One region of the Solibacillus sp. FSL H8-0523 genome, then DNA from elsewhere that is predicted to be linked to it. Evidence: riboswitches for the same ligand, from Rfam matches in the RefSeq annotation. Region 1 holds a riboswitch; each other region holds the start of a gene.

Region 1 (10,940 bases):
TTCATAAAATAGCAAGTATCCATTCAGTTTATTGACAATTCTTGCAACCGCAATAATTCGATGAGTGCCTGCGTTCGACTGGAAACACCTAATTTTTGTATTGTATTAGAAATGTGATTACGTACTGTTTTTTCACTAATGCCAAGTTTCGCTGCAATTTCTCGTGTCGAATAATCTTCAATCAGTAGTTCGAATATTTCTCGTTCTCTTTTCGTTAACAGCGAACGATGCTGCGGACGAGTCATTGTGCAACACCCTCCTATCCTCTTCTTTGTACAGTATGTCATGTACGAATGGGAGGTGAGGGCGTTTAACTATTTCCCAAGCAATATTTTTTTCTGTTCCTCGAGTAAAGGAACGCCTTTACCTGTTTCATAATTCAATTGAACAAGCGTACCCCGGCCTGTATAGCACACCTCATCCTTTTCATTTTTCACTAAATAATGTAGATCCATGGATGAATTACCGATTGAAGCGGCTTTGACATAAATCGTCAATGTCTCATCAAAAAACACTTGGTTCAAGTAGTCACATTGAATATCTGCTACAACCAGCATATTTTTCCCTGTAGGGCTATTGGTAAAATCAAAGCCAAGCGCTTTAAAGTACTCAATACGTGCATATTCAAAGTATGCAAATACCTTCGTGTTGTTTACATGTCCATACATGTCGGTTTCTGAAAAACGTACCTTTACTGTTGTCGAAAATGAAAAGCCGGCCATCCATTCTTGTGGATCTTGAATATAAGTTGCTCGCATACTATTTCCCCCTCAGAACTTCAAATTTCATCATCCCCCGACAATGAATACGCGTTCATTATAGCATAATTTGTCATTTTCGAGCCATAAGAGAATTATATAAAAAAGCTTTCACTAAAAAAGACCTCCACAAATTGTGGAGGTCTTTTGAGTTTGTTGATTAGTCAACCATGTGGTCAGAACCGAAGAAGTTCTTGAACATTTGAACTGATGCTGCACGGTTAAGAGCAGCGATAGATGTTGTTAAAGGAATCCCTTTAGGACAAGCAGCTACACAGTTTTGAGAGTTACCGCAGTTAGCAAGACCGCCGTCTCCCATGATTGCTTCTAAACGCTCGTCTTTATTCATCGCACCAGTTGGGTGAGTGTTGAATAAACGAACTTGTGATAATGGCGCTGGTCCGATGAATGAAGCTTTTTCAGACACGTTTGGACATGCTTCCATACAAACACCACAAGTCATACATTTAGATAATTCGTAAGCCCATTGACGTTTGCGCTCTGGCATACGTGGACCTTCGCCTAAGTCGTAAGTACCATCGATTGGAACCCATGCTTTAACTTTCTTAAGTGCGTTGAACATACGCTCGCGGTCAACTTGTAAGTCACGGATGACTGGGAAGGTTTTCATTGGCTCTAAACGAATTGGTTGCGTTAACTTGTCTACTAATGCAGAACAAGATTGTTGTGGACGTCCGTTGATTACCATTGAACATGCACCACAAACTTCTTCTAAACAGTTCATATCCCAAGATACTGGAGTCGTTTTTTGACCGTCAGCAGTTACTGGATATTTTTGAATATGCATTAAAGCAGAAATTACGTTCATACCTGGACGGTAAGGAACTTCGAACTTCTCAACGCGTGTAGCACCATTCTCAGAATCTTGACGAACGATTTCTAACTTAACTGTTCTACCAGTATTTACTGTTTCCATTTTCTAGTTCCCCCTTCTTACGCAGAATAGTCGCGTTTACGTGGTGGAATTAACGAAACGTCTACTTCTGCATAAGTAATAATTGGCTCGCCCGTAGCAGGATCGAACTTCGCCATTGTTGTTTTTAAGAATCTTTCATCATCACGCTCTGGGAAATCTGGTTTGTAGTGAGCACCACGAGATTCATCACGCATTAAAGCACCTTTTGTCATAACTTTTGCAAGGTATAACATGTTCTTTAATTGGCGAGTGAAGTGAGCACCTTGGTTCGACCATTTTTGCGTATCGTTGATGTTGATTTTTTCCCAACGCTCTTGTAACTCAGTTAATTTCGCATATGTTTCCTCTAATTTAGAGTTTACACGTACTACTGTCATGTTGTCAGTCATCCACTCACCAAGTTCTTTGTGAAGTAAGTAAGCGTTTTCTGTACCATCCATTTTCAGGATAGCTTCCCATTTTTCTTGCTCTTCTTTTTCGCGACGTGTGAAGATTTCTTCTGGTAAATCTTCCGCATGCTTTTTAAGACCTTTAATGTACTTAACAGCATTTGGACCAGCAACAGAACCACCGTAAATTGCAGATAGTAATGAGTTCGCTCCTAAACGGTTCGCTCCGTGTTGAGAGTAATCACATTCACCCGCTGCGAATAAACCAGGGATTTCAGTCATTTGATCGTAATCTACCCATAAACCACCCATAGAGTAGTGAACTGCTGGGAAGATTTTCATTGGTAATTTACGTGGGTCATCCCCTACGAATTTTTCGTAGATTTCGATGATACCACCTAATTTGATGTCTAATTCATGTGGATCTTTGTGAGATAAGTCAAGGTATACCATGTTCTCACCGTTGATACCTAATTTTTGGTTTACACATACGTCGAAGATTTCACGAGTCGCGATATCACGAGGTACTAAGTTACCGTAAGCTGGGTATTTTTCTTCTAAGAAGTACCAAGGCTTACCGTCTTTGTAAGTCCAAATACGACCACCTTCACCACGAGCAGATTCTGACATTAGACGGTTTTTGTCGTCACCAGGAATTGCTGTTGGGTGAATTTGGATCATTTCACCATTTGAATAAGTAGCACCTTGTTGGTAAACGATTGAAGCTGCTGAACCAGTGTTGATTACAGAGTTTGTTGTTTTACCGAAGATGATACCAGGACCACCTGTTGCCATGATTACAGCATCAGAACGGAATGATTTAATTTCTTCAGAACGTAAATCTTGTGCTACGATACCGCGGCATACGCCTTCGTCATCCATAACAGCACCAAGGAATTCCCAGTGCTCATATTTCGTTACTAAACCAGCTACTTCGTGAGCACGAACTTGCTCATCTAGTGCGTATAGTAATTGTTGACCAGTTGTTGCACCAGAGAATGCTGTACGGTGCATTAACGTACCGCCGAAACGACGGAAGTCAAGTAAACCTTCTGGCGTACGGTTGAACATTACACCCATACGGTCCATTAAGTGGATAATACCAGGTGCTGCATCACACATACCTTTAACTGGTGGTTGGTTCGCTAAGAAGTCGCCACCGTATACTGTATCGTCAAAGTGGATCCATGGAGAATCCCCTTCACCTTTTGTATTTACTGCTCCATTAATTCCGCCTTGCGCACAAACAGAGTGTGAACGTTTTACTGGAACTAACGAGAATAATTCAACTGCAGTACCAACTTCAGCTGCTTTAATCGTAGCCATTAAGCCTGCAAGACCGCCACCAACGACGATAACTTTACTCTTTGCCATGATTATTTCTCACTCCTCATTAAATTGCTAATTACTTTTACTCACATTTCATTTTGCTTCTTAACTATGTATAAGTTCTCAAGTTAAGAATTAAACGAATGATACGATAGCCGCAACACCAACGATCGTTAAGATTACAAATACTAACATTGTAATGTAAGTAACGATTTGTTGAGATCTTTTAGATTGTGTAATACCCCAGCTCACGCAGAACGACCATAAACCGTTTGCTAAGTGGAATGTTGCTGATACGATACCTACGATGTAGAATGCTAACATTAATGGATTATCAACGATTTGAACCATCATATCAAAGTTAACTTCTTCACCAAACGCTTTTTGCACACGTGTTTGGAAGATGTGCCAAGCGATAAAGATTACTAGGAAAATACCTGTGAAACGTTGTAAAACGAACATCCAGTTACGGAATGTGCTGAAACGTTTCGGGTTGTTCGTTGCAGTAAATGCAATGTACACTCCGTAGAATCCGTGGAACATTAATGGAATATAGATAATAATCCATTCCATTGCTAACAATAACGAGTGTGGAAGTAATTCCATCACGCTAGTAGCGTTATTGTAAGTTTCTTCACCGCCAACTGCAGTAAAGTTCAAAGATAAGTGGAACACCAAGAATAACCCGACTGGAACTACGCCAAGTAACGAGTGTAAGCGGCGCCATAAAAATTCACGATCTTTCGACAAAACTGTTACCCCCCTTAGTACTTGAAATACACATAAACACCGCCACGAAATTGTTGACGCTGTTGTTGACTGCATATTTCATCATGGTACAATATTATGACATGTCCATTGTACTCTCAACAGGTACTAGCGTCAAGGCAACTGAGTATATTTAATAATCATTTTAAAGACGTTTTTACGCTGTTTAGAGTTAAAATTTTTCTACTTATAACATTATTTCTTCTCCTAGAATTAAAATTATAAGAAAATTTATGAAAGAGGTTTTTACTATGGAAGAGCATAAAATGAAAACGATTCCAGCTTTTGGCTATGAAATCATTCGTGATCATCTACTTCATTCAATTCTAGGGAAACACGAAGAGGATGTATTGTATTGGGCAGGGAAAGAATTAGCAAGGAAATTCCCGTTATTTTCATTAGACGAGCTTCCATCATTCTTTACTGAGGCCGGCTGGGGCGTTTTAACACTCGAGAAGGAAACGAAAGATGAAGCCCATTACATACTGATGACAACAGATGAGCAATCATTAAATATCGAAGCACGTTGCTTCCGTTTGGAGGCGGGCTTTTTAGCCGAACAAAAACAAAAACAACTAGGTTTTTTAACGGAATGCTATGATGAAAAATACGAAAAGAAAAACTGTGTGAAATTTACTTTGAAGTGGGATTTGAAGGAAAAAATAACGTGGTAAAAATAGCAGTACATGGATTAGTCAACCCATGTACTGCTATTTTTTATGACGCTGAAGTTTTATGAACAGCTAAATTAAATTCATCATGCAACGCATTTGCCGCGCGTACCATTTCTTCCTGCGGCACAACGACGGACACTTTAATTTCTGAAGTACTGACCATTTTCACTGGAATATGCTCACGGCCTAATCGTGCAAACAGGCGCGCTGCAACACCTGGATTAGACACCATGCCTGAGCCAATGAGCGATACTTTCGCTAAGCCCACTTCAAAATCCGCAAAGCTAAAGCCTAATGATAATTTGCTTGATTCTAACACACGTAAACTTTCCGCAAACTCATCTTTGGTAATCGTAAAGGAAATCGTCGGCTTCACACCATCAATAACCACCTGCACAATAAGATCCACATTGATTTGATTTTCAGCTAATACACTAAAAACTTCTGCAAGCGATGCCGTTTCATACGAATCATAACCAATTGTTAAACGAATAATATCTGATTCATACGCCACACCGCGTACGATTATTTTTTTTTCCATTTCTACAACTCCTTTAATTAACGTTCTTCCACATCACGCTCATGCAAAAGAAAGCACAACAACTAAGTGTATGCTTCTTGCTTGCTCGTTTAGTACATCTAGTGTGATATTTCTAGATTTTTTCTGGCATGCTTGTTACTCTTGCAAAACCGCAAAAAAAAACGACCTCCCATATTCATGGAAAGTCGCCGTCAAGATCTATTAAACGTAATTACTTCGGCAGGATCCCCTTTCGATTGCTGTCTTCGGAATTGTTCTCCCTCGAGCAATGTACTCTTGAATCCTGCACCTCTATCATTCGAAACGATTGAATTGTCAATATATTAACGGATTACTGGTCTTTTTTCAATGAAATTTCCTGAAAATGTTTGAAAATCGATTCCGCCAGTTTCGGTGGCAAACCTGCTTCTTGTAACTGTAATTCACTGGCCTCACGAATTTTTTTCACTGACCCAAAATGCTTCATCAGCTGCTGTTTGCGCTTTGGTCCTACACCTTCAATGTCATCTAGTACAGACTGAATCGCATTCGTTTGCTGTTGCTGACGTAAGAAAGTAATCGCAAAACGGTGGACCTCGTCTTGAATACGCTGCAATAAATAAAAACCATCGCTCGTACGTTTAAGTGGCACGACTTCAGGTGGGCTCCCAAATAATAACTGCGACGTATTATGCTTGTCATCCTTTGCAAGTCCGGCAATCGGTATGCTTAATCCAAGCTCATCCTCTATCACTTCGCGCGCGACTTCCATTTGCCCCTTACCACCATCAATCACAATTAAATCAGGCAATGCTAAATTTTCACGCAACACACGTGTATAGCGACGACGAATGACTTCGGCCATCGCTCCGTAATCATCATGCTTCGCGGCCTCTCGTGTTTTATATTTACGGTACTCCTTTTTCGCTGGCTTGCCGTCTATAAACACGACCATCGCCGAAACAGGGTCAGTACCGTGCATATGGCTGTTGTCAAACGCTTCAATACGAAGTGGGATGGGAATATCCATCGCTTGCGCTAACGCCTCACACGCACCCACTGTACGCTCCTCTTGACGTTCAATCAGTTGGAACTTCTCATGCACCGCGATATTTGCATTTTTCATCGCTAAATCAACGAGTTCTTTTTTCGTACCTCTTTTTGGAATAATGACTTTCGTGTTTAAAAGACTTTGTAAAATTGTTTCATCAATCGTATTCGGTACAAATATTTCCTTTGGTAGTAGGTGATTCGCTTGCTCATAAAAGTGACCGACAAACGTTAAAAATTCCTCTTCTGGCTCGTTATAAATCGGAAAAATTGTGACATCACGTTCGATTAACTTCCCTTGGCGTACGAAAAACACTTGCACACACATCCAGCCTTTTTCCACTGCATAACCAAATACATCGCGATTTGTTAAATCATCCGAAACCATTTTTTGCTTTTCCATAATACTATCAATATGCGTGATTAAATCACGGAATTCTTTCGCACGTTCAAACTCTAAATTTTCAGCTGCATCGAGCATTTTTTGTTGAAGTTCGTCCTTAATTTCGTCGACGCCACCGTTTAAAAACTTCGAAATTTGATTGATCATATCGTCGTATACTTTTTTCTCAATATCCTTCACACACGGCGCTAAGCACTGCCCTAAATGATAGTACAAGCACACTTGGCTTGGCATCTGCGTACATTTACGTAACGGATACAAGCGGTCTAGTAATTTTTTCGTTTCATTGGCTGCATAGGAATTCGGATAAGGTCCGAAATATTTTGCTTTATCCCTTTTAATTTTACGTGTAGTTATTAGCCTTGGATGACGTTCATTCGTTATTTTAATATATGGATACGTCTTATCATCTGTTAGTTTAATATTGTATTTCGGATCATGGAGCTTGATTAAATTTAACTCTAAAATCAGTGCTTCTAAGTCACTCGATGTCACGATATATTCAAAGTCCTCAATCTCACTCACGAGGCGTGCTGTCTTCCCATCATGACTGCCTGTAAAATACGAACGGACACGGTTTTTCAACACCTTTGCCTTGCCGACATAAATGATGGTGCCTTGGCGGTCCTTCATCAAATAACAACCCGGTTCATCCGGTAAAATTTCTAATTTTGCTTTAATGATTGCATTCATGCTCTTCACCTATTTACTGTGTCGTTACTAGTAGTGTACCCGATTCAACGACAAGAAAAAAGCCGTACACCTTGGTAGGCATACGGCTCGTTCATGGATCTTATTTGTTGTCGTTAATGAAGTCGATTAACGCTTCTTTAGGCATGAAGCCAGCTGTTTTTGCTTTTACTTCGCCATCTACGAATAATAGTAATGATGGGATAGACATGATTTGGTATTCAGCAGCAGTAACTTGGTTGTTATCCACATCAACTTTAACGATTTTAACGTCGTTACCGATTTCTGCGTCTAATTCTTCAAGAACTGGAGCGATCATTTTACATGGACCACACCATGCAGCCCAAAAGTCTACTAAAACTACACCATTTGAAATTTCTTGTCCGAAAGTTTGATCTGTACCGTGTACAATTGCCATATTAAAATAGCCTCCTTAATTACAATATGCATGTAGTATAGCATGATTTGGCAATTATAAAATAATAAAATGCTCGCGGAAATTGGATATACGGTGAAATGTTGGAAACCGGAAGATTAAAATGCTATTTCTTCTATCATTTTAGTCAAGATAATGGTCTTTTATACAATTGATTGGGGTAAACAAAACGTAGCTTTTCTTCTTTAAAAAAGTAGAGTAAGCTAGAGTACAGAGTAGATAAAGGAGGTATTTCCATTGATTACAATCAATAAAGAACGCGTGCTTCAAATCGCAAAGGACTTACTACAGCAACATAGCCCTACTGGTTATTGCCATGAAATTATGGATACAATTGAACAGTACGTTTTGAAAACAGGCTATGCGTTTGAACGCACATTAAAAGGTGGCGGCATCATTTCCATCCCTGGTGCAAACGAAGGCAAGGTAATTGGTCTTTCTGCGCATGTGGATACATTAGGGGCTATGGTTCGCTCGATTACTAGTCACGGTACATTAAAATTCACGCTGTTAGGTGGACCACTTGTGCCAACTTGGGACGGTGAATATGTATTTGTTCGTACACGAGACGGCAGAACGTATAGCGGTACGATTTTAAGCACAAGCCCTTCAGTACACGTATTCGAAGACAGCAAATCTAAAAAACGAGAACCGCAATTTATGGAAGTGCGTCTTGATGAAAAAGTAAAAACAAAAGACGATGTATTAAAGCTTGGCATTGGTGTTGGTGATTTTATTTTTATCGACCCGAAAACAACGGTCACAGAAAGCGGCTTTTTAAAGTCTCGTTTCATTGATGATAAAGGAAGTGTTGCGGTATTATTAGCGCTACTTGAAATCATGAAAGCGGAAAATATCGTACCTGCTTATCCCGTGAAAATTGTCATTTCAAATTATGAAGAGGTTGGGCATGGTTCATCGCATATCCCTACTGATATTACGGAATACATTTCTGTGGATATGGGCTGTATCGGGGACGATTTAAGCTGTACGGAATATGATGTTTCGATTTGCGCGAAGGATTCAAGTGGTCCATATGATTACGAAATGACATCAACGTTTATTGAACTCGCGAAAGAAAACAATCTGCAATACGCGGTCGATATTTATCCGATGTACAGCTCGGATACAAGTGCTGCCTTGCGTGGGGGTAATAATATCAAGGGTGCGTTAATCGGACCTGGTGTACACGCCTCACACGGCATGGAACGTACACATTATGAAGCGTTAGAAAATACGATGAAATTGATTTATCTTTACATTACGAAAAAATAAACGCAAAAACAGCACTGTCCGAGAAGTGTTACTTTTCAGACAGTGCTTTACTCATGTATTCATGATCCGCGGTGACACGTGGTCGAAAGTAAGACGAATGCTAAGATCGTCAAATCCTGTGACAACGCATTCATGACCAGCATCGTGTTGGCCTCCATCGCGCAAAACGGGATTGACCAGAAGGCTTTCTGGTCAATCCCGTTTTTTTTATGCGTTTACTTTTAACGCTTTGAATTCTTCGATTAGAAGTGGTACTACTTCAAATAAATCGCCTACAATACCGTAGTCTGCTACTTTGAAGATGTTTGCTTCTGGATCTTTGTTGATCGCGACGATTACTTTTGAATTCGACATCCCTGCTAAATGCTGGATTGCGCCAGAAATACCAGCAGCGATGTATAGGTCAGGTGTAACAACCTTACCTGTTTGACCAATTTGTAATGAGTAATCGCAATATTCCGCGTCACATGCACCACGAGATGCACCAACTGCACCGCCTAGTAAATTCGCAAGCTCTTTTAATGGCTCGAAACCTTCTTCTGATTTCACACCACGACCACCTGCTACTACAACTTTCGCTTCAGAAAGGTCTACACCTTCTGTAGATTTACGAACAACCTCTTTAATGATTGTACGTAAGTTTGTGATGTCTACAGTAACAGCTGATACATCACCAGAACGAGATGCATTTTTTTCTAACGGTGCGATGTTGTTCGGACGGATTGTTGCGAAAACTACGCCGTCTTTCACTTTTACTTTTTCAAACGCTTTACCAGAGTAGATTGGGCGAATGAATACCGTAGCATCACCAGCGCCTTCGATTTCTGTTACGTCTGAAATTAAACCAGATTTTAAGCGAGACGCGATTTTTGGCGATAAGTCTTTACCTAAAGACGTATGACCAAACACGATTGCTTCTGGATTTTCTTGTTCAACGACAGCTAAAATTGCTTGGCTGAAACCGTCAGATGTATAATTTTTTAAGTGTGGGTGCTCCACAGTCACAACGCGGCTTGCACCGTATGCGATTAGCTCCTGCGCTAAACCTGCCACAGCATCCCCTACTAATAATCCTACTACTTCACCGCCATCAGCGATTTGTGTACCTGCTGCAATTGCTTCGAATGAAACGTTACGTAAGCTTCCTTCACGAACCTCACCTAACACTAAAACTTTCTTTGACATGAATATCCCTCCATTACCATCTTCGTAAAACTTCGATTTATTTTCGTTTTCAATGATTAAACAACTTTTGCTTCGTTGTGTAATAAGCTAACTAATTCTTTTACCTGATCCGTTAGGTCACCTGATAACACACGACCAGCTGCTTTTTGCGGTGGTAAATAAATTTCAACCGTTTCTAGTTTTACTTCAACATCATCTTCATCGATATCTAAATCATCTAGCTCAAGTTCTTCAAGCGGCTTTTTCTTTGCCTTCATGATACCCGGTAAAGATGGGTATCGTGGCTCGTTTAACCCTTGTTGAGCAGTTACTAATAATGGTAAAGATGTTTCTAACACCTCAGAGTCACCTTCGATATCACGAACAATTTTCACATTAGTTCCATCAATTTCAAGTGAAGTAATTGTTGTTACGTAGTTAATGCCTAAAAGGTCTGCTAAGCGAGGACCTACTTGGCCTGAACCACCATCGATTGCCACGTTACCTGCTAAAATTAAATCTGCTTCTTTGTCTTTTAAATATTCTG
Region 2 (10,940 bases), 920 kb from region 1:
AATGTTGCTACATCGATTTCAGAAACAACGACAATTATTCGTGATGCAACCGACGAAGCGAAAGAATCCTTGCCGATGTTAAACTCAATCGTTGATATTATCGAAAGCATCAATAGTGACGTAACGGCTACAGCTGCTGCATCTCAGGAGCAGGCTGCTTCGATTGATGAAATTTCTGTGCGCATGGTACAAATTTCAAACTTGCAAGAAGATATCCGTGATTTCGGGAATGATACATCACGCGATATTCACAAATTAGGGCAAGAGATTACCCGCTTCCGTAATGAAATTACAACGAGCAATAATGTACAGCTATCAAGTATTTCACTTTTATTATTATCAAAAGCCGACCATATTTTATGGAAATGGCGCGTCTACAATATGTTCCTAGGTTTAGAAAAACTATCGCCATCTGAAGTATCGTCGCACCGTGATTGTCGTTTAGGAAAATGGTATTTGTCTGATAAAACAAAACAACGCTTCGGCAACCATGCTTCCTACCGCGAGCTAGACCGTCACCACGAACAAGTGCATATTTCTGCTAAGTCGGCTGTAGAAGCATTCAATGCCGGCAACATTGAAAAAGCAGAACAGCATTTACATGAAATTGAAGGTGCTTCCAAGCAAGTGATTAGCTATATTAACGATTTAATTAGCGTGATTGAAAAAGAGCGTTTAATGCATTAACCTACGAAAAAGAAGCAGAGCCCTTTCCGTTTTGCTTCTTTTTCTATGTAGAAAAATCATTTTACTTTGTAACGATGAAAAAAATTGATACGATAGCAATAGAAAATGAAACCTTTTACGATTTCATTCGTACAATTAGTATCAAGTAAAGGAGGTACGAAAATGCTTGGTCCTACTAACTTTTTAACAAGACATTTATTAAATTTTATTGGAGCATTTACGGTTTTTGGTGTTTCCATTATTAACATTTCTGGCGCAGCTGGTCTATTATCGATACCTCTTGCTGTCGTTGCCTACTATGCGAGTAATAAAATTACGTTTGCTGTGCAAAAATCCAGCCAAAGTAAAAAAATCGGTATTTCTAAATCCGAGTACACGTTAATTGATGCACAGTTAAAACAAGCAAAATCTCATGTACAAGCATTAAATCAGCAATATGTACGCGTACGATCAGTTCGTTCATTTAAACAAATTAATGAAATGTCTAAGCTTGCAAAACGCATTATTAACCTTGTGCAAACAAATCCGCAAAAGTTCTATGCGGTTGAAGATTTCTTCTATGCGCATTTACCAAGTGCGGTCGAGCTTTCTGATAAATATACGTTACTAACAAAAGAGCAAATTCCTAGTACAGATGTTCATTTAGCGTTAGAAGATACGCGTAAAACGTTAAAAGAACTACAAGTGACGATGGAAGATGATTTAAAGAGTGCGCTATCGAGTGACATTGAAAACTTAAAAATCGAATTAGATTTTGCGAAAATGTCAAACGAAAAGCGGAAAGATCGATTAAAAATCGGCGGTGAATAGTCATGAACAATAACCCTTTTGAAGCGTTCACGAACACAGATAACGTGGATATTCAAGTAAGTAAAGATCAATTTGCGGTGAATGTTGCGAACAAGGCAACATCACCGCTTTTCGCATCACTCTCGAACCATATGAAGCAGCGTGCACTAGAGCATGCGCTAAATTTAGAGCCGAAACACTATGAGGATGTGCTGTCATTTGGCCTCCCTGCACAGGAAGCGTTGAAAAAATTCACCTCTCAAATGCTCAATTACATACAGCGAAAAGATGTGCGTAAGGTCGGTGATGTATTAAACGATTTATTGCATCATTTAGAGCTTATCGATCCAGATGCACTCATTGAAGAGGAGAAAGGCTTTTTTGCACGGTTGTTCAGTAAACCAAAGCAGTCTATCCAGGAAGTGATGACGCAGTACAACAAGCTTTCTAAGCGCATTGACCGCCTCGGCATTCAGCTTGAGCATAATCAGCACGCCCTACTTAGTGATTATCAATTCCTAAATGAATTATATGCAATGAACGAGGATTACTTTCAAGAAATCAATATTTATATTGCATCACTTGAGATAAAAAAACAGCACCTTTTTGATGTTGTTCTGCCAACGCTTGAAGAAAGTGCCCTAACGAGTGACGATCCCTTTAAAAAGCACGAATTAAAGGACGTTCATATGCAAATCGAATGGCTAGACCGTCGCATGTATGATTTAGAATTGTCGCGTGAAGTGGCCATCCAGTATGCCCCGCAAATTCGCTTAATTCAGCAAACGAACCAAATGTTGCTAGAAAAGATTCAAACATCGATTATGACGACTATTCCGCTATGGCAGCAGCAAATTAGTATGCTCCTAAGCATGAATAACCAGCGCCGCGCAATGCAGTCACAGGAGCGCTTAATGAATGCCTCAGAACAGATGATGAAAAAGAGTAGTAAAATGATGGACGTTCAAAAAAACAACAAACGCCCTGCCCTATCCCACACTGACGTAGATCGCTTTAAGGCGACACAAATGCAGCTGTTGAAGGATATTGAAGATACACTACGTATGCAAGTGCAAACAGATGAAAAACGCCATGAGATTGAGCATACGATTCTTGAACAAAAATAAAGGCTAGCCGCGTATAGCAAGCCTTTATCTTCTCCGACGAAAGCGAAGCGACAGGAGCAAAAATAAATACAAAAAACACCATTCCTCGAACTACGAGAAATGGTGTTTTTTTCGTTCAATTAAGCAAAGTACTCTTTGTAAAAGCCGCCAACTTCGCCTGAGTTGTCGATAACGAATAAGAATTCTTCTGTTTCGTTTTTCACTTCATACTCTTTACCAACCGTTAATACGTTTGACACTAAAAACTTTGATGCGTTTGTATGAACACATTTCACTGTGCGGATTGTCGGTGCATCTTTCCATTTTAAATGTAACATTCATTTACCCTCACTTTAATTAAATAAATTCTTTCTTATTTTATACGATTTTAGCATTAGATGAAAGACTAGAGTCGAATTTTTGTCTAAGGAAGTTTGATTTGACGCCAATAACCATGTTACACTCGCTAGCGAGAGGTGAATCTAATGGCATTTGGTGGCGTTCCTACCTGGTTTTATGCAATCGTCGTGGCGTTTGCGATTATTTTTATAATTATTAGCGAATATAATTCAAGAAAATAAGCTCGCGAGCACCGCGAGCTTTATTTTCGTCTCCTATTTCAACGTTCGCTTCAAGAATTCCTTCGTTCGGTCATGCTGTGGATTTACTAAAACCTCACTTGGATGGCCTTCTTCTACAATAACCCCTTTATCCATAAAGACAATGCGGTCGGATACTTCTTTTGCGAACTCCATTTCATGCGTAACGATTAACATCGTGTTGCCCTGATCGGCTAGGTGACGCATGACCTTTAATACTTCCCCAACCATTTCTGGGTCAAGCGCTGAAGTTGGTTCATCAAATAGCATTACATCCGGGTCCATTGCGAGTGCACGTGCAATCGCAACACGCTGTTTTTGCCCACCTGATAAATGTCGTGGCTTGGCATTTTTATAAGCACTCATCCCAACAAGCTCTAAATACTTCATCGCATTTTGCTCGGCCTGTTCTTTTGAGCGTTTCAATACTTTTATTTGTCCAACGATACAGTTGTTTATTACATCTAAGTTATTAAATAAGTTAAACTGCTGGAAGACCATCCCTAGATGTGTACGGTATTTCTCGATGTTATGGCCTTCGTTTAGAATATTGTCGCCGTTATAAATAATCTCACCTGCTGTAGGTGTTTCGAGTAAATTTATGCAACGCAGAAGTGTTGATTTACCAGATCCTGATGACCCGATTAACGTAACCACTTCCCCTTTATTTACTTGGAAATTCACGTCTTTTAATACTTCGTGCGTGCCGAATTTTTTATTTAAATGTTGAATATCAATCACAACCGACATGTTATTCACCATCCTTTTCTAGCTTGTTGCCTGTAATAAGCTCGACTTTATAGCTCTCTGGTCCATCCATTTTCTTCTCGAACAATAGTAAAATACGTGTCACAACAAACGTCATAATGAAGTATAATACCGTCGCGATGAAGAATGCCTCGATATAACGGTAGTTACTGCCGGCTACTGAGTTCGCTGTGAAGAATAGCTCCACAACGGAAATAACACTTAGTACGGATGAATCTTTAATATTCATGACAAACTGATTGCCTGTTGCCGGTAAAATATTACGTGCCACTTGTGGAATGACGATATGAATCATCGTTTGTAAGTGATTCATGCCGATAGCTTGTGCCGCTTCAAATTGGCCCTTGTCGACCGAAACAATCCCACCGCGCACATACTCGGCCATATAAGCACCTGTATTTAAACTAATTACGATAGATGCTGCTAGGAAACGATCAATATCAATGCCTAAGTAGACTAATCCGTAGAACACAACCATCGCCTGGACCATCATTGGTGTTCCCCTGAAAATTTCAACGTATGCTGTTAAAAGGAAATTAAATATTTTTAATAAAACTGTTTTAATACTGCGTTTACGCTGAGGAATCGTATGCATAATACCAATGAAAAATCCGATGAGCGTACCACAAATTGTCCCGATAATCGCGAGTAAGAGCGCTGTCCATGCACCGCGTAAGAATAGCTCCCAGTTGTTTGTAAATAAGCCCCATACTGACTCTAAAAATGCCATCCTGTTGTCCTCCTTGACCATTCGTGTTTCTTATAAGAAAAGCGCATTCTCGCCCTTTAAGCCCCGACAAACATTGGATGACCCGACGCAAAAGTAAACGCTTGATCACTTTTGCAGGAGGGTTCGAAATGCCGAGGGGCTGGCGCGAATGCTTTGAGACTGTTAACGCAAAAATTTTATACTTTCTTATCTTCAAAAGCAAAAGGTTGTCTTGCTCGTTTGCCGGCAAGACAACCTATTTGTTTAGCAGCTTATTGGGCTGCTGGTTGGTTTGCAATTGCGTCTTCCATTAATTTCTGACGCGCTTCTTCCGAAATCTCAGCTAATACTTTGTTGATTTGTTCTGTTAAATCAGAGCCTTTTTTAAGACCCACAGCGATTGCAGTTGTAGAAGGATCTGCTTCGAAGTTTGGTTCTGGTACAATATATTTAATATTTTTTAAAGCCATTTCAGCTGAAACGCCTTCTGGACGCTCAGAAACATAAGCATCAATTGCACCTGATTGTAACTGAACACGCATTGCACCGAAATCTGTACCTGCTACTTGTTTATTTACTCCAGGAATTTGGTCAATCACATCATAGTGCGTTGTTGCTTGTTGGCCCGTCACTTTTGCACCTGATAAATCTGCTAATGTTTTTGCATCGGCATATGGTCCATCTGCTTTTACAACGATTACATAATCACTCGTGTAATAGTTTTCAGAGAAGTCGATTGTCCCTTTACGCTCTTCTGTTGGTGACATACCCGCGATTACCACATCAATTGCACCTGATTGTAATGATGGGATTAAGCCATCCCAGTCTGTTTTTACAATTTGTAATTCCATATCTAAGCCGTCCGCGATTTTTTTCGCGATTTCTACGTCATAGCCTGCTGCATATTCTTTTGAACCTTTAATTAACACTGCGCCATTAGAATCGTCATTTTGAGACCAGTTGAACGGTGCATAGGCTGCTTCCATCCCTACTTTTATTACCTTTTTACCTGAATCCCCTGTCGTTTCATCGTCTGAACCACAAGCTGCTAATACAAGCATCGTCATCATAGCTGTTAACAAGATTAATAGTTTCTTTTTCATTGTAAATCTCTCCTTTTTATATATTTTTTGGGATTCATGTATACAAAAAACGACCTAAAAGAAGATCTTCAGGTCGTTAAACATGTATATTTAGCCCAAATCCTCTACATTCCCATTTTGAGATAGCACAACTCAATCATCTGGGATGACGATTGAGACAGTTCTGCAATTATTCACGGCAGACCCAGCATTAAAAGTATGAGCACTTACAATACTTCGGCGATATTTCCTTCTTTCAAACTTCTTAGCCAGCTCGATGACTCCATAAGAAACTAATAAATAACGCGCCTCTACCTCACGAGTTTGTGAGGTTTTGATATGAAATTGATAGGTTCATATTACATTATTGCGACATTTCCGTCAATATGCATTTTTCAGAAAGTTAACGTTTTTTTAAGAGTGTGCTATTTTTTCTACTAGTACTTTTACTTCAAGTGTATGCATACCACCTTGATACACGCCTTCAATTGGAGAAACATCACGGAAATCGCGACCGACACAAAGGTTAATATGATTTTCAAGTACCTCGACATTATTTGTAGGATCTAGGCCTATCCAACCAACCCCCGGCACCATTACCTCTACCCAAGCATGTGTTGCCGTATCACCAACTAAATTATCGCCTTCTCCTACATATAAATAGCCGCTAATATAACGCGCTGGAATATTGACAAAACGTAGTACTCCAAGCATGACATGCGTATAATCTTGGCACACACCTCGGCGCTGCTTCCATACCTCCGTTGCCGTTGTATCAATCGTGGTTGCGGCTGGATCATAGGTAATTGAATGGTATAAATAGGTCATTAGATCACATGCAAATTTCAACGGGTTTTTCATCGGCCCAACTGCCGCTAGTATTTCTTCTAGTTGATCATAGAGTAATGTCGTGAAGCGCGATGTCGTTAGAAACGGTAAGTAGTGCTCTCTAAAAAGCTCTGAATGAAAGATATTGCGCATTTCATCCGAATAATGAATTTGATAAATATACGGTGCGCGCTGAACACTTACATGCGAAACCGATATGACTTCTAATACACTATGCTTTTCCGCAATAAAAAATGTGCCGACTGCATTGCGCCAAATGTCGATATTATCGCGCGTTAATGAATGCGGGCTAATTTTAACATCATGTGAAATGAGCCGTTGACATTCGTTGTTACGTGGCTTTAATCGAGTTGTATTGAGAGATTGTTCCACCTCGGTTTCGTACCTGAAAATATTAGTATGTGTAATTTGATATTTCATTGCTCATTTCCCCTTAAGTTTTAATCTTTAACATCTGTCTAGGGTGTTTTTATTCCACTAAAATTGGTTCGGTTAAATAATACGTTTGTGAGAAAATCGGACCAAGTTGGATGCATTGCCTGTGGATTTCTCGTACCCATTCAATGCGGTCTTCGCGTGACATGGGCGTTGGGTCTTTTTCAATGAATTGTTCTAGAATTTCGATTATTTCAAATAAATGTGTTGCATACGAGCGAATTTCATTATTTTCAATCTCTAATAATGTTTTTTTGATTTTTCGTACGCCGTAAGAAACCGAACGTGAGCAATACGCATCTTGAATTAAGAATTTCAAAACTAAATCGGCTTCACGATGACGGGATCGACGTGTATATTCGTCTAGTGTATTCGTTAACTGAAGTGCATACGTAACCGCAAAATCACGATTTAATGTACTGGCATTTTCCATCAATGTCAATAAAATTAACGCCGTCTTTTCAGAGCGCTCTAGCCATTTACCGATTTTCACAAATAAGAAGCATTCATTACGCGTCATTAAGGAATCGATTATCCCTGTTGCGGTTAAACTCGTTGTTTGAACCGTCAATAAAAACTCCGTCGCATTTAACACGTTGTACGGCGCTTGTAATGGGTTTTCTTGATTCGTTAGGAATAGACTATTCCACTGTTCAAATAATGCTTTAGGGATGGAGTCACGGGTATTTTTCGCATTGTCTCGAATACTTTGCAGCAAACTTTCAATCGAATTGAAGTTTTGCTTATCGGAAAGTAGGTAAAATAACATATCTTCCTCTTCATAATGGCTATAGCGTTTCTCGTAATCATCCATATACCCACCAATACTCAGTACACACGACCATTGTTGTTCGTACTGACCATCCGTGCGACCAAGCTCCAACATTTGGTCCATTTGCGCGTCTGCAATGTAAGCATTTGTATAAATGCGTTCACTGTAACGCCCTAACCAATATAATGAATCTGCTACGCGACTAAGCATGCCCCTCGTCCCCCTTTAACACCCATGTATCCTTACCGCCACCACCTTGTGATGAGTTCACAACGAGCGAGCCTTCTTTTAATGCCACACGGGATAAGCCACCTGGGACGATATGTGTTTCGGTCCCTTGAATGACATAAATTCGCAAATCGATATGACACGGATAAAAGCGCTCTTTCTGAAAAGCCGGTGCACGTGACAGCATGATTGTTGGCTGGGCGATATATTGATGCGGCGCTTCGAGAATCTTTTCGCGGAAAATCTCACGTAGTTCGTCTGTCGCATGCGGGCCAATTAGCATATCATAGCCACCTGAAGCCCCTACATTTTTTACAACTAGCTTATCTAAGTTATCTAGCACGTATTGTTTTTCTTCTTCGTTACTTAATAAATACGTTTTTACGTTTTCAATGATTGGCTCTTCGTACAAGTAATAGCGAATCATATCAGGAACATATGCATACATCGCCTTATCATCGGCAACACCATTTCCAACGGCATTTAAAATGGCCACATTGCCCTCTTTATATGCGTGTAAAATACCTGGAACACCGAGCAGTGAATCTTCACGGAACACCGTCGGATCTAAAAAATCATCATCAATGCGTCGATAAATAATGTCGACACGCTTAAGACCATGAATGGTTTTTAAATACACCCGATCATCCTTTACAAGTAGATCACGGCCTTCGACAAGCGGAATATTCATTTCCTTTGCTAAAAAAACATGGTCATAGTACGCCGAATTATACACACCAGCTGTAAGTAACACCGCTTGCGGCTCTTCTGACGGTTCTAAATACTGTGGACGGTGCGATAATAAGGCTTGTTGCATATCACGCATCACGTCCTCTAGAGACTCTAATGCATAGGCACTAAAAAACTCTGGGTACGTTTTACGCATCACATAGCGGTTTTGGAATACATAGCTCAGCCCGGATGGATTACGTAAATTATCCTCAAGCACACGATACGTTCCAAATTCATCACGAATTAAATCAATACCCGCCATGAAAATATGATTACCAATCGCGACATTGGCCCCAATGACCTGGCGATAGTAATACGGATTATCATCTACTAAATGCGCCGGAATCAGGCCGTCGTTAAGTATATTTCGCTCATTGTAGACATCCTGTAAAAACAAATTTAATGCCTTCACACGCTGCTTGATCCCTCGTTCGATTTCTTTCCAGTTTTCATTCGGAATAATGATCGGAATAAAGTCAAACGGCATCGTACGCTCCGTCCCACCCTTTGCACCATAAACGGTAAAGGTAATTCCTTGACGTAGAAAGCTCGACTGCGCAGCATTATGCTTTTGCACCAACTGCTCATTCGTAAATTGTAAGAGCTGTTCATAAAACGGAATATAATGTTTTTTTGGTAAGCCTTGCTCAAGCATTTCATCAAAAAATGTTGCGGTTTCATATGTCTTAAACATTCATCGCCCTCCTCATTATGTACCTACTTAGTATAAATACACGATTCGACAGAGAAAATCCTTTCTCTGTGCGAAATAAATTTTCTTATAACTATATATATTTCCTATTTTTGTCACTTGGAAACATAATCTAAGAAAGTTTTAGATGAATTAAAATTATATGAATATAGTTTGTTCTCCTACGTTGAAAAGGGAGCGAGTTGATTAGGATTGGTTCGAGGTTTATTTTCATTGTATTGCGATACAGAGAAAGCTATTTTGAGCATGTCTCCAAGCTTTTGATGAGTAATTGCAGGAGCACTCTTATTTTAATTGTACGCTATTTCCCCTAGAAGTCATTCCCTTCATTTCATATAATTAATTTCGTATAAGCAAGTGGCTTTTAAGCATTATCTTGCTTATTTAGCTGATGTATGTGAGATTTCATTTTTTCTTGCTTATTTCCCACGCAATATTTTCTAAATATTCAGTTATATGAAGTCAATACTTGGATTTCTCTTAATTTAATCTACTCCAACTCTCCACATTTAAATCATTCATTTTAGAAATAAAATTATTTCTGTGATATCTGAATGTTGGCTGATGGTTGTCTTTTTCAAGCAGTTCACTTTTCATCTTCCTATAAATTATTCAGGTTAAATACATTATTAGTACTCATACTAACTTATATAACCAAGAAAGGATGCGACTCATTTGGTAAAAAGAAAATTTGCAAACCTTGGATCTGAGCAGATTAACGAAATAAAAAGTCTTGAAGAAAAATTAGAGGTTACTTTAATTGCTTATGACCTCTTTTCAACTGAAGGACCACCTCAGGAAGATAATAATCCTACTCCTATTAACCCATCATAGAATTACCCTTTATTAGTGTTTAGTTTCATCGAATTCTAAACACTATTTCTTTTAACGCACCACCTCACTTCTTATGCACTCACATATTAGCTAGAAGGTGTGTACACGCCCCCCACACTTCATACGAAAACGTCGCTAAACTCTAATTTAAATGCAAAAAACCACTCTGCAAAATGCAGAGTGGTTTCAATATAATCGCTACCGATTAAGAGTTTAATAATAAGTCTTCTGGGTTTTCGATCATTTCTTTAACTGTTTTTAAGAAGCCTACAGAATCTTTACCATCGATGATACGGTGGTCATAAGATAATGCCACGTACATCATTGGACGGATTTGAACTTCACCGTTAACTGCTACTGGGCGGTTAACGATTGAGTGCATACCTAAAATACCAGCTTGTGTACCGTTCATGATAGGCGTTGACATTAATGAACCGAATACACCACCGTTTGTGATAGTGAATGATCCACCAGCCATGTCGTTTAAGCCTAATTTCTTGTCGCGAGCTTTACCTGCTAATTCAGCAATGTTTTTCTCGATTTCAGCAAAGTTCTTAGCGTTAGCATCACGAACTACTGGTACTACTAAACCTTCTTCAGTTGATACCGCGATACCGATATCGAAGAAGTTGTTTAAG
Region 3 (10,940 bases), 1.4 Mb from region 1:
AATTAAAGCAGCTTGAAGTTGCAAATAAACTACAGCAAAATCACGCCGTTGATGTTGTGTCGACCTTTATGGGCGCGCATGCCGTACCAAAAGAATATAAGGGCAACGAGGATGCTTTCGTTAAACTGTTGATTGAAGATATGATTCCCAAGGTGGCAAAGCTTGGTTTAGCGGAATTTAACGATGTGTTTTGTGAAAAGGGCGTCTTCACCCCAGCGCAATCGCGTTTAATTTTAGCGGCTGGGAAGGCATATGGGCTAACACCAAAAATTCATGCCGATGAAATCGAACCATATGAGGGCGCAGAGCTTGCAGCAGAAATGGGCGCAATTTCAGCTGAGCATTTACTTGTTGCATCAGACGAGGGCATTGAAGCGATGGCAAAGGCCGGTACAATTGCGGTGCTACTACCGGGGACAGCCTTCTTCCTACGTGCCCCGTATGCGAGAGGCCGTTTAATGGTTGACCGTGGTGTACCGGTGGCGATTTCTACAGACTTTAATCCGGGCTCTTCCCCAACAATCAGCCTACCATTCATTCAAAACTTAGCTTGTATGAATATGGGGATGACAATGGAAGAAGTGCTATGTGCCACAACGATTAACGCCGCACATGCGATTAACCGCGGGGATGTTGTCGGGACACTTGAGCAAGGCAAGCAAGCAGATCTTTTAATTTTAGATGTACCAAACTATAAGCAGCTGCAATATTTTTACGGCATGAATCATACTGATACGGTCATTAAAGCTGGTCGGGTCGTTGTGAAAGGTGGCAACTTGCTGTGAGCGAGCTTTTTGTTGCACCAAGTACTAGTTGGAATCGTAGTGTGCATGAGGATATGAAAGTAAAGGACTGGATTAAGCCAAGCTACGGCGAGCTAGGAGCCGATGCAGAGGTTGTATTAACCGGCATTCCATTATCGCGCTCGTCGATTAGTGCTTCGGCTGCTTCGGAGTACCCAGATTTTTTCCGCAAAGCATGGCACTGGTTTACGACATATTCAATCGATGAAAATATTGATTTTCGCGAGATGCGAGTTGTCGATGTCGGCGATGTGAAAATGCATGGCACGAATATTTTACAGTGTCATGAAAACATTGAACAGGCGATGACCGAAGTGCTAACAGGTAGTCCAAACAGCTTTTACGTGCAAATTGGCGGCGATCATTCGATTACGGCACCAATCATTCGCGCGTTTAAAAACCATACAAACAAGCGCATTGGCATCGTACAATTTGATACGCATTTAGACTTGCGCGCCACCGATTTAGATGGGCCGACAAACGGTACGCCGATTCGTCAGCTCCTAGATGCAGGTATTGTGCGCGGTGAGGATGTGTATAATATTGGACTTCACGGCTTTTACAATGCTCCGAGCTTAATTCGCGCGGCCGATGATTACGGCTTGAACCGCATTACATTAAAGGCATTTCGTCAAAAAGGTGCGGAAACACATATGCAAGAAGTGATGGCGGAGCTTGCTGAAAAGGTTGATATCGTTTATGTAACAGTCGATATGGATGTGCTTGATATTGCCTATGCACCAGGGGTTCCGGCATCCACACCGGGTGGCATGCGTACCGATGAGCTGTTTGATTTATTATTTGAAGTGGGGAAATACGAGCTTGTGCGCGGCATGGATTTTGTATGCTTAGACCCACATCGTGATACGCGTGAGCAACAAACGGTAAAGGCCGGCGTTTACGCGTTTTTACAGGTGATGCTGTCACGCTATATGCATGTGAAATAAGGAAAGCCGAAACTTCGCTTATTAGTGAGGTTTCGGTTTTTTTATTAATGAAACTAATTGTCATGTCCATCCGTAAATAATAGTAAAATTTTTCAAAGTAGGGGATGAAGTGAACAGAAACGTCTTACTCGCATTACTCGGTGCATCACTTTTACATATTGGCTATTTTTTAGTGCAGCTGCTGATCGGCATCGTACAAACCTTCTTCTATCAACCACAATTTGCGCCAACTGATGTAGTCCTTCAATCTGAGGTTGCATTCGGCTTTGTCAGTCGGGGCACACCGCTTTTCTTACTGGCAAGCTATTTTCTCGCTGCACTTGTGTTGTTTATGATGTTAAAAACAAAGGAATCGTTAAAAAGAAAGGTGTGAAACGATGATTGAAATTAACGGGAAATATACAGATGCTAAAATTTATACGAATCAGCCACAGCAATCGGCTATTGAGCAAATTGATGAGCTGGTGAACCAGTCATTTATGGCGGGTACAAAGGTGCGCATTATGCCGGATTACCATGCGGGGAAGGGCTGTGTCATTGGCACAACGATTGCACTGGGTGACTGCGTCGTCCCAAATTTAGTCGGTGTCGATGTAGGTTGTGGTGTGCTTGTTTCAGAAATCGGAAAAGGCACGCTAGACTTTAATGCGCTAGATGCTGCGATTCGTCGTTATGTGCCAAGTGGCAATGACATTCACGAAGACGTAACAGATAGTAGCGCACTTGAGACATTCCACAATGAAAGATTTATCGCGAGTGGTTTGCAAAATGATTATACAAGTCGTTCACTCGGCACGCTTGGTGGAGGCAATCACTTTATCGAGCTCGCAAAAGACGATGCCGGTGTGCACTATTTACTCATTCATACCGGCTCACGCTATGTCGGTGCGAAGGTCGCAAATTGGCATCAAAAAAGAGCGTTTGATTTACTGCAGCGTGAGGATTTAACCGAAAAAATTGACGCGTTAAAAGAAGCGGGACGCACGCAGGAAATTCAGGCGATGATTGAGGCTTACAAGCAGGAAAATCCAGTTGTTCCAAAGGATTTAGCCTATTTGCAGGGCGATGCATTTCATGACTACATTGCCGACATGAAGCTTGCGCAGCGCTTTGCCCATGAAAACCGTATGCGCATTGCGGCGATTATTTCCGAGCACATGAAATGGGAATTTGCCTCACAATTTGATTCCGTGCACAACTATATCGATACTGATGCCATGATTTTACGAAAAGGTGCGGTGCGCGCGGCAAAAGGTGAACAGCTTGTCATCCCGATGAATATGCGTGACGGCTCGCTTATTTGCATCGGTAAAGGAAATCCCGACTGGAACGAATCAGCCCCACACGGCGCGGGCCGCATATATTCACGTACGGCTGCGATGAAAAATTTATCGATGGATGCTTTCAAAGAAACAATGGCCGGGATTTGGACCACGTCTGTCAGTGAGGAAACATTAGACGAAGCACCAATGGCCTATAAGCCGATGCAAGAAATTGTCGAGCAAATTGGCGAAACCGTAACCATTCAAAAACACATTATGCCCGTCTATAATTTCAAGGCGAGCGACAAATGGACGAAGTAAAGATATGCGCAGTTTGCATATCTTTTTTTATGGTGGTGAGATTTTTTGGAACGCCAACTCGTTATAGGAAGTAAGGGGGGATGACTGTGGATGAGAACTACATAATCAAATCCCGCTCTACGAATGAATTTGAACACTTTTAGTCATGTATGTAAAATACATGTTTTAAATCGAGCGGTGTGCACTTGAGTTTCGCCTCTAAACAAGCCACAATGAGCTGTATGAGGAGGCGCAAATGATGACTTTTACGCTTACAAAAGAACGACAACAACGAATCGATTTTTTAACTTTATATAAACAAGAAATGAAGCAAACGGATGAATGGCTGGCGGAGCGACTTCAAGAAGCGGAGCAACCCGCGTTTCGTTTAACAACTGACGAACTAACATATGGTGCACGCGTTGCCTGGCGCAATAGTAATAAATGCATCGGGCGCTTATTTTGGCATAGCTTAACGGTATTTGATCGCCGTGATGTACTAGCACCACAAGCGATTTTTGACGCATTAGTGGCGCATATCGACTACGCAACAAACGGCGGTAAAATTCGCCCGGCAATTTCAGTTTTTGACCAGAAGCGCGTGCGTATTTGGAATCACCAATTGATTCGCTATGCGGGTTACGAAACAGCGATGGGCGTGATCGGGGATGCTAATTCGATTACTTTTACGAAAACGTGCGAGGCGCTTGGCTGGTGCGGACAACGAACAAACTATGATGTGCTGCCGCTTGTCATCCAAGTCGATGAGGCGCCACCACAAGTGTTCGAACTCCCGAAAGAAGCGGTGCTAGAAGTGAGCATTACCCATCCGGATTATGATTTTGGTAAGCTCAATATGCAGTGGTACGCGGTGCCGATTATTTCGAGCATGCGCTTTAATATTGCCGGTGAAGATTATCCGGCCGCACCGTTTAATGGCTGGTATATGGGCACTGAAATTGGTGCACGTAATTTAGCCGATGCAGACCGCTATGACTTTTTACCAGATGTTGCGCGTGTCATTGGGCTTGATACCGCGCGTAATGCGACGCTCTGGAAGGACCGTGCGTTAGTGGAGTTAAATATCGCAGTGCTCCATTCCTACAAGCAAGCCGGTGTAAGCATCGTTGATCATCATACCGCTGCACAACAGTTTGAATTATTTCAGCAGCAAGAGCAGGCGAATAGCCGGGATGTAACAGGCAACTGGGTATGGCTTGTGCCCCCGCTATCACCTGCGACGACATCGATTTATCATCAGCCAATAGACAATACGGTGAAAAAGCCGAATTATTTTTACCAGCCACAACCTTATTAAAAAATGAAGCGCGGTCGACAACATGTCAGACCGCGCTTTTCATTATTTCGTGACCTCTTTTAAAAATTGTAACGTTGCTTCAAAGGTTTCTACGGCCTCTTTTGTGTTCATCATAAATTGATATTCATGTGGAAGTTCCGCACTTGTATAAAATTTATCGACAACCGGAACGTCTAGCTGCTGCAATTTGTTTACGAGCGCTTTACCGTGTGCTTCAAAGGTCATGACATTACCATCAGTAATAAATGATGGCGGATAATCACTCGTGACAAAATCCACTGTAGAAGCAAGGCGCGTCGTTTCAGAGGATTGCCAATTGCGCTCACCGATATAGCCCCATCCGACACGATTTAATAAAAAGGCAACGAGCTTATTATCGCTTAAATGACTGAGCTGTTTAATATCAAACGGGCCGCAATACAGGAGTAGACCTGCAATGTTTTTGCGATCAACAACAGGTGTGATGTCGAGCTGTTTGGCATAATCGGCATTCGTTTGAACAAGTGCATATTGGCTGACAATTTGTGCACCAGCAGAATCCCCTGCAAATAAAATGTTAGACGTATCAAATTTATACGTTTCAGCATTTTTTAAAATCCACTCGTACGCATCGTTCATTTGCAAAAGCGGAGAAGGGTAGCGTTTAGTTGGTGCTAGGGCATAATTTATATTCACCACATGATAGCCGTTTGCCGCAATTTGAACCGCGTATTCGGTAATGTCGGATTTATCGCCCGCAACATAAGCACCGCCGTGTACCCACAAAATGACGGGAAGCAGTTCATCGCGGTCCTTTGGTGAAATGACATCGAGTCGTTTTTCTGAAAAGCTTGACTCATACACTAGGTTTACATAGTGTAGCGTTTGGTTTTGAATTGCCTCATAATTACTAGGCTTTACCGCAACGCCACCTTCGAATAGTTTCTTGACAAGAAAAGAAGAGGGGTACGGTGTGAAAACAATAAAGAGTACGATTAATAGAATGATAATTAGTAAGATAAGGCTAATAATTTTTAGCATCGAATTCTCCTTCATATAGAATGTATACCTTTATTTTAGTAGAAAATGCCAAACACTGATACCTAAAAAAACGCACACTCAAATTGTTGAGCGTGCGCCTTTTTGGTTGGTACGGTTTATTTTTTATTTAAAATGAGGTCGATTAATTCTTCGCGATCAATCAAATACACATCATTAATATTTGCCAGCTTTTCGGCTTGCTTTGTGTAGTGTGAATTTGTGACAACCCAAGCTTCTGTGGCATTGTACATTTTCACCGCACCAATGATTTCTTGTACGGCTTTGACACCAACCGTGCTTGAATAGCGCTTTGCTTGTACGGCAATAATGTCTTTACCGTCTTTTAAAATTAAATCTGCACCGTAATCGCCACTTTTGGCCGTATAGCTAACCTTAAAGCCACGGCGTTTAAATAATGTGCCTAAAAACTGCTCGAAATCTTCACCGCTCATTTTGTCGACTTCCTGAATGCCTGATTTGCGCAATTTTGCGGTTTTCCGTGACTTCTTCCATAGTTTAAAACCAATATATAGTCCGAAATAACAAACAATCCCCAAACCAATACTCTCAGGAGTAGAGTTGACCGCCCAGCCTGCATATCCTGCAAGTGCAATGAGCACAAGTGGGAAAATGGGTAAGCGTTTTTTATTTCGTTTTCTCTTTTTACGCACGTCTTGTTGTACTCCTTTTATTTACTTAGTCCTAGTATAGCACAAAAGGGTACATACGTTTGGTTATATCGTACGATTTTTTGCACTGGCAAAAGAAGCGAAAAACAATAGCACAGAGATGACAACAAATAGCGTTAATGGGACGAACCAGCTTTCCGTCACGTCATGTACAAAGCCGAACAAAACCGGGCCAATTGCTGCGACTAAATAGCCGATTGATTGTGCAAAACCAGATAATTCCGCCGCTTCAAAAGCAGTCGTCGTACGCAAGTTGAATAGCATCAGTACCAGGCCAAACGATGCCCCGCCTGCAAAGCCTAAAAAAATCATCCATAATACGGCAAAACTCGTCCATTCAAAAAGCATGCCACTAAAGCCTATAATGTAACAAGTCGTAAAGAATACGACAATCGGGCGCTGCGACGTCATTTTACCCGCGAGAATTGGGATTAAAAACGTCATTGGAATTTGTGCAAATTGCATCACCGATACCATCCAACCAGCAGAAGCGGCATCAAGACCTTGGCTCACATAAATTTCCGGAATCCAAGCAGCACAGCAGTAAAATAAAAAGGATTGTAAGCCCATCGCCGCAGCAATGGCCCACGCAAGCGGATGCCGCCACATTTTTTTTGGTTTATTTGTCGTTTTCGGTATTTGCATATCGACTTTTGATGTGCGTAGCAGAGGCACCCAAATGAGCAATGTCAGTACACCTAAAATGACTGAAAATCCAAGAGCGATTTGCCAGCCTGCATATTGTGCGATCGAATAACTAAAGCCTGCCGCAATCCCAGAAGAAATATTCATCGATACCGTATAAATACCGGTTAATAACCCAATATGTAACGGGAATTTCAATTTAAAATAACCGGGAATCAGTACATTGCCAAACGCAATGGCAATGCCAATGAGCACCGTACCGATAACGAGTAATGAGGTTATACCAACCGAGCGCAGCACGACACCCGCGCACAGTAAAATCACCGAATAAAACAGTGTCCACTCCATACCAAATCTGCGTGCAAGGCGCGGTGCAAAGGGTGAAATAACAGCAAACGCCAACAGTGGAATCGTCGTTAAAAAGCCGGCTAACACATTGGAAATCCCAAGCCCTTCACGAATAAATGAAATAATCGGCCCAACAATAGTGATGGGCGTTCTAAGTGTCGTTGCGAATAAAAAAATGGCCACAATGAAAAATAACAAGGGCTTATTCGATACTATTTTTTTGCTTTGGTAATTGATTTTTTCGGGGTCCATAAACTAGCTCCTTTTTATCGTAAATTCTATCATAGAAGGACTTCTAGAGAGGTTAAATTATCTAAAAAGTTAGAAAAATTCAAAGTCATTGCTATCAAATAGTTGTTATGATAGACTATGAAACGTTATTAAATTAAATAGATATACCTCATTTATTGAGGTAGAGGTCGCAAACGTTAAGATTAGTATAGCTGAGATTGGGAAGAATCGGTGAAGCTTTATGAAAGGAATGGTTGCCGAAGTGTTGTTTTTCTTCTTAAAAACAATGCTGGGGCTGTTTTCGATAAGGAACAGAACTGTCACATGTGTGAGCATGTGTTGAGCTATCTTTCAAGTTTTGAGGTTTTTATGAGCCGTCACATAACTTGTGGCGGCTTTTCGTTTATCATAAAAGCCCAATTGATCGATAAGTAAATGAAACAAGGGGATTTTTTCATGAGTGAAATTAAAATAGACCAGCTCGGCAATAAAAACGAGCTGAAACGTGGATTAAAAAGTCGTCACATTACGATGATTTCGCTAGGCGGAACAATCGGGACTGGGCTGTTTTTAGCATCGGGTGGCGCGATTGCACAAGCGGGTCCAGGTGGGGCACTCTTAGCCTACGCATTAATCGGGATTATGGTGTATTTCTTAATGACGTCTCTAGGGGAGATGGCCGCTTATATGCCAACTTCGGGGTCATTTAGTACATACGCCTCAAAATTTGTAGACCCAGCACTTGGCTTTGCACTAGGCTGGAACTACTGGTACAACTGGGCGATTACGATTGCCGCAGAAATCGCAGCGGTTTCGTTAATTATGAAATACTGGTTCCCAGATAGCTCGTCACTTATCTGGACAATCCTATTTATCGTCGTAGTTTTATCGTTCAACTTATTATCGGTAAAAGCTTACGGTGAAGCAGAATACTGGTTTGCGATGATTAAAGTTGCAACGGTGATTGTCTTTATTATTGTCAGCTTCTTAATGATTTTCGGTATTTTAGGTGGGAACGCGCCAGTCGGCTTTACGAACTTCTTTGAAGGCGATGCACCGTTTAACGGCGGCTTCCTAGCGATGTTTGGTATTTTCCTAGCTGCTGGATTCTCATTCCAAGGTACTGAAATGCTAGGGGTAACAGCGGGTGAAACCGATGACCCAGCGAAAAATATTCCAAAAGCCGTGAAATCCGTTTTCTGGCGCATCATTCTTTTCTACATTTTAGCGATTGGTGCAATCGGTTTATTAATTCCTTATACGGATTCTCGTTTATTAACAGAGGATATTGCAACAAGTCCATTTACATTAGTGTTTGAAAACTTAGGGATTGCATTTGCCGCATCGGTGATGAATGCCATTATTTTAACAGCGATGCTTTCTGCTGGTAACTCAGGATTATATGCAGCAAGCCGTATGTTATTCCAACTAGCGGTTGATGGCAAAGCGCCGAAAATCTTCCGCAAAATCAGTACGCGCGGTGTGCCGGTTTACGCATTACTTGCAACACTTGCAGTTGGCTGTTTATCATTTTTAGCGTCATTCTTCGGTGATGGCGTAGTGTACATTTGGTTATTAAATGCCTCAGGGATGTCAGGCTTCATTGCGTGGCTTGGGATTGCTATTAGTCATTACCGTTTCCGCCGTGCATACGTGGTACAAGGGAATTCACTGAGCGACCTGCCGTATGTATCGAAGTTCTTCCCATTTGGTCCGTTGTTTGCGTTCGCGCTTTGTATGATTGTCATACTAGGGCAAAACTACATGGCATTTACAGGTGGCACGATTGACTGGTATGGTGTGGTTGTTTCGTACATCGGCTTACCACTCTTTGCCCTATTTTGGATTGGCTATAAAGTGAAACATAAAACGAAATTGATTCCATTAAAGGAATGCGATTTAACAAATAAATAATGTTTGAAGGACAAGGCGATGTAATTCGTCTTGTCCTTTTTTAGTTTATGAACAAGTCATGGGGGTTATATGCACAGCTGATAGATATTTTCGAAAGCTCAGTGTTTAATGGCATACGATCAGCAATATTTACAGCGGGCCTATAAAAAAATTATGTCCGCGTCATAAAAAATCCAAGAAAATGACCTGATAACTTCCAAATTTTAGTGGTGGAAATGCTATACTAAAAGAGGGGGAACAAATATGAATATTGTAGACCAAGCTACACAATTTGTTGCACTGAAATATGACGGGAAACGTCGCACAGCGATGCAAATTCCCTATGCGACCCATTTATTTGGGGTGGCGCGAATTTTAAAAAACACGGGCTATCGTGACACGGTTGTCACAGCCGGGTTATTACATGATATATTAGAAGACAATTTAGTCACAGAGCACGAATTACGCGTTCAATTTGGTGAAGAAGTGTTGCTGCTTGTAAAGGCAACAACAGAAATGACAAAGAGTGAAGCCTGGCACATCCGTAAACAATCTGTGATTAACAGTATTCAAGGGAAAACACCGGATGAATTGGCGATTTTATTAGCTGAAAAAATTCAAAACATGCGCTCGATTATTGTGGAATTAGAGCAGTTTGGTGCAGGCTTATGGCATAACTTTAATGCGCCAAAAGAGCAGCAAGAATGGTATTATAAAAGTATTATTGAACAAGTCGAAACGTACCATCCGAATGCGCTGTTACTACCACAATTACAGCAGGTAGTAGAGAAGCTATTCGCGAAGGTTGCGCATTAAGGAAGTGACGATAAATGCCAATCTCAGTCGGTTTTTATAAAAAGATGCATCAATGGTTAGTGAATGCAAATGAAGAAAATGTTAAGTTTAGACCGTTTTTAACGAAAGAAAATCCGTATAAATCACGCATATTTTTAGTAAGCCAACATGCTGTGCCATACTTTCATGTAGAGGACGCAAGTGAAAAAATCTTTGCGGAGGCTTTAGTAAATCGTGCGCTTTTAGAAGAGCTGTATGGCAATGAACTTCAAGCGGCACCACGTGAATTTCAAGGATCACTACAATTTGAAGCGTGGTTAGAAGCACAGGGCGAATCGCTGTTATATACGTCACTCAATACGTACCAGCTGGACTCACAAGATGAGGCAAAGCTTGTAAAGCAAACAGACTCTGAACAGTATGTACGCGGCGAGCAAGTCTTTTATGAAGTGTTAAACGAATTTCAGCCAGAAATCTTGATTTTACAAGGCACGACAGCGTTTAACCAATTTAAAAAGCACTTTGCTGAAAATCTTGTTATTTACAATCCAAGCATTACGAAAGTACAGTTATTAGAAGAAACAGGTCCATTTGCCGAGATGCATTTTGCAAACGGCAAGAAAATGCTTGTGTTCGTCACACGCAGTATGAGCTATTTTGGAAAAGACGGAGCCAAGTTTGAAAAATTC

The links. Region 1 has a riboswitch for lysine ahead of NSQ62_RS15065 (ACT domain-containing protein). Riboswitches for the same ligand answer to the same signal wherever they lie in the genome.
Positions count from the first base shown of each region.
Region 2: linked by a shared signal. The riboswitch ahead of NSQ62_RS10430 (transporter substrate-binding domain-containing protein) and the one ahead of NSQ62_RS15065 (ACT domain-containing protein) in region 1 are both predicted to bind lysine.
Region 3: linked by a shared signal. The riboswitch ahead of NSQ62_RS01140 (amino acid permease) and the one ahead of NSQ62_RS15065 (ACT domain-containing protein) in region 1 are both predicted to bind lysine.

Region 1 covers NZ_CP150291.1:3,006,029-3,016,968, forward strand. Annotated here, with positions in the region: gene NSQ62_RS15035 (LuxR C-terminal-related transcriptional regulator) at 24-245, opposite strand; gene NSQ62_RS15040 (thioesterase family protein) at 315-758, opposite strand; gene sdhB (succinate dehydrogenase iron-sulfur subunit) at 919-1,695, opposite strand; gene sdhA (succinate dehydrogenase flavoprotein subunit) at 1,713-3,458, opposite strand; gene NSQ62_RS15055 (succinate dehydrogenase cytochrome b558 subunit) at 3,549-4,163, opposite strand; gene NSQ62_RS15060 (YslB family protein) at 4,433-4,855, shown strand; gene NSQ62_RS15065 (ACT domain-containing protein) at 4,899-5,396, opposite strand; lysine riboswitch at 5,496-5,698, opposite strand; gene uvrC (excinuclease ABC subunit UvrC) at 5,728-7,521, opposite strand; gene trxA (thioredoxin) at 7,622-7,936, opposite strand; gene NSQ62_RS15080 (M42 family metallopeptidase) at 8,192-9,229, shown strand; gene NSQ62_RS15085 (electron transfer flavoprotein subunit alpha/FixB family protein) at 9,437-10,414, opposite strand; gene NSQ62_RS15090 (electron transfer flavoprotein subunit beta/FixA family protein) at 10,471-10,940, opposite strand, start outside.
Region 2 covers NZ_CP150291.1:2,083,265-2,094,204, reverse strand. Annotated here, with positions in the region: gene NSQ62_RS10460 (methyl-accepting chemotaxis protein) at 1-687, shown strand, start outside; gene NSQ62_RS10455 (5-bromo-4-chloroindolyl phosphate hydrolysis family protein) at 850-1,497, shown strand; gene NSQ62_RS10450 (toxic anion resistance protein) at 1,500-2,603, shown strand; gene NSQ62_RS10445 (DUF6501 family protein) at 2,723-2,920, opposite strand; gene NSQ62_RS10440 (amino acid ABC transporter ATP-binding protein) at 3,197-3,931, opposite strand; gene NSQ62_RS10435 (amino acid ABC transporter permease) at 3,933-4,679, opposite strand; gene NSQ62_RS10430 (transporter substrate-binding domain-containing protein) at 4,931-5,761, opposite strand; lysine riboswitch at 5,877-6,062, opposite strand; gene NSQ62_RS10425 (transglutaminase family protein) at 6,155-7,009, opposite strand; gene NSQ62_RS10420 (alpha-E domain-containing protein) at 7,059-8,006, opposite strand; gene NSQ62_RS10415 (circularly permuted type 2 ATP-grasp protein) at 7,999-9,450, opposite strand; gene NSQ62_RS10410 (hypothetical protein) at 10,144-10,302, shown strand; gene odhB (2-oxoglutarate dehydrogenase complex dihydrolipoyllysine-residue succinyltransferase) at 10,508-10,940, opposite strand, start outside.
Region 3 covers NZ_CP150291.1:220,906-231,845, forward strand. Annotated here, with positions in the region: gene hutI (imidazolonepropionase) at 1-785, shown strand, start outside; gene NSQ62_RS01105 (agmatinase family protein) at 782-1,750, shown strand; gene NSQ62_RS01110 (hypothetical protein) at 1,860-2,123, shown strand; gene NSQ62_RS01115 (RtcB family protein) at 2,128-3,333, shown strand; gene NSQ62_RS01120 (nitric oxide synthase oxygenase) at 3,572-4,630, shown strand; gene NSQ62_RS01125 (alpha/beta hydrolase) at 4,673-5,650, opposite strand; gene NSQ62_RS01130 (restriction endonuclease) at 5,767-6,321, opposite strand; gene NSQ62_RS01135 (MFS transporter) at 6,385-7,584, opposite strand; lysine riboswitch at 7,738-7,918, shown strand; gene NSQ62_RS01140 (amino acid permease) at 8,020-9,477, shown strand; gene NSQ62_RS01145 (HD domain-containing protein) at 9,721-10,272, shown strand; gene NSQ62_RS01150 (RNA 2'-phosphotransferase) at 10,287-10,940, shown strand, end outside.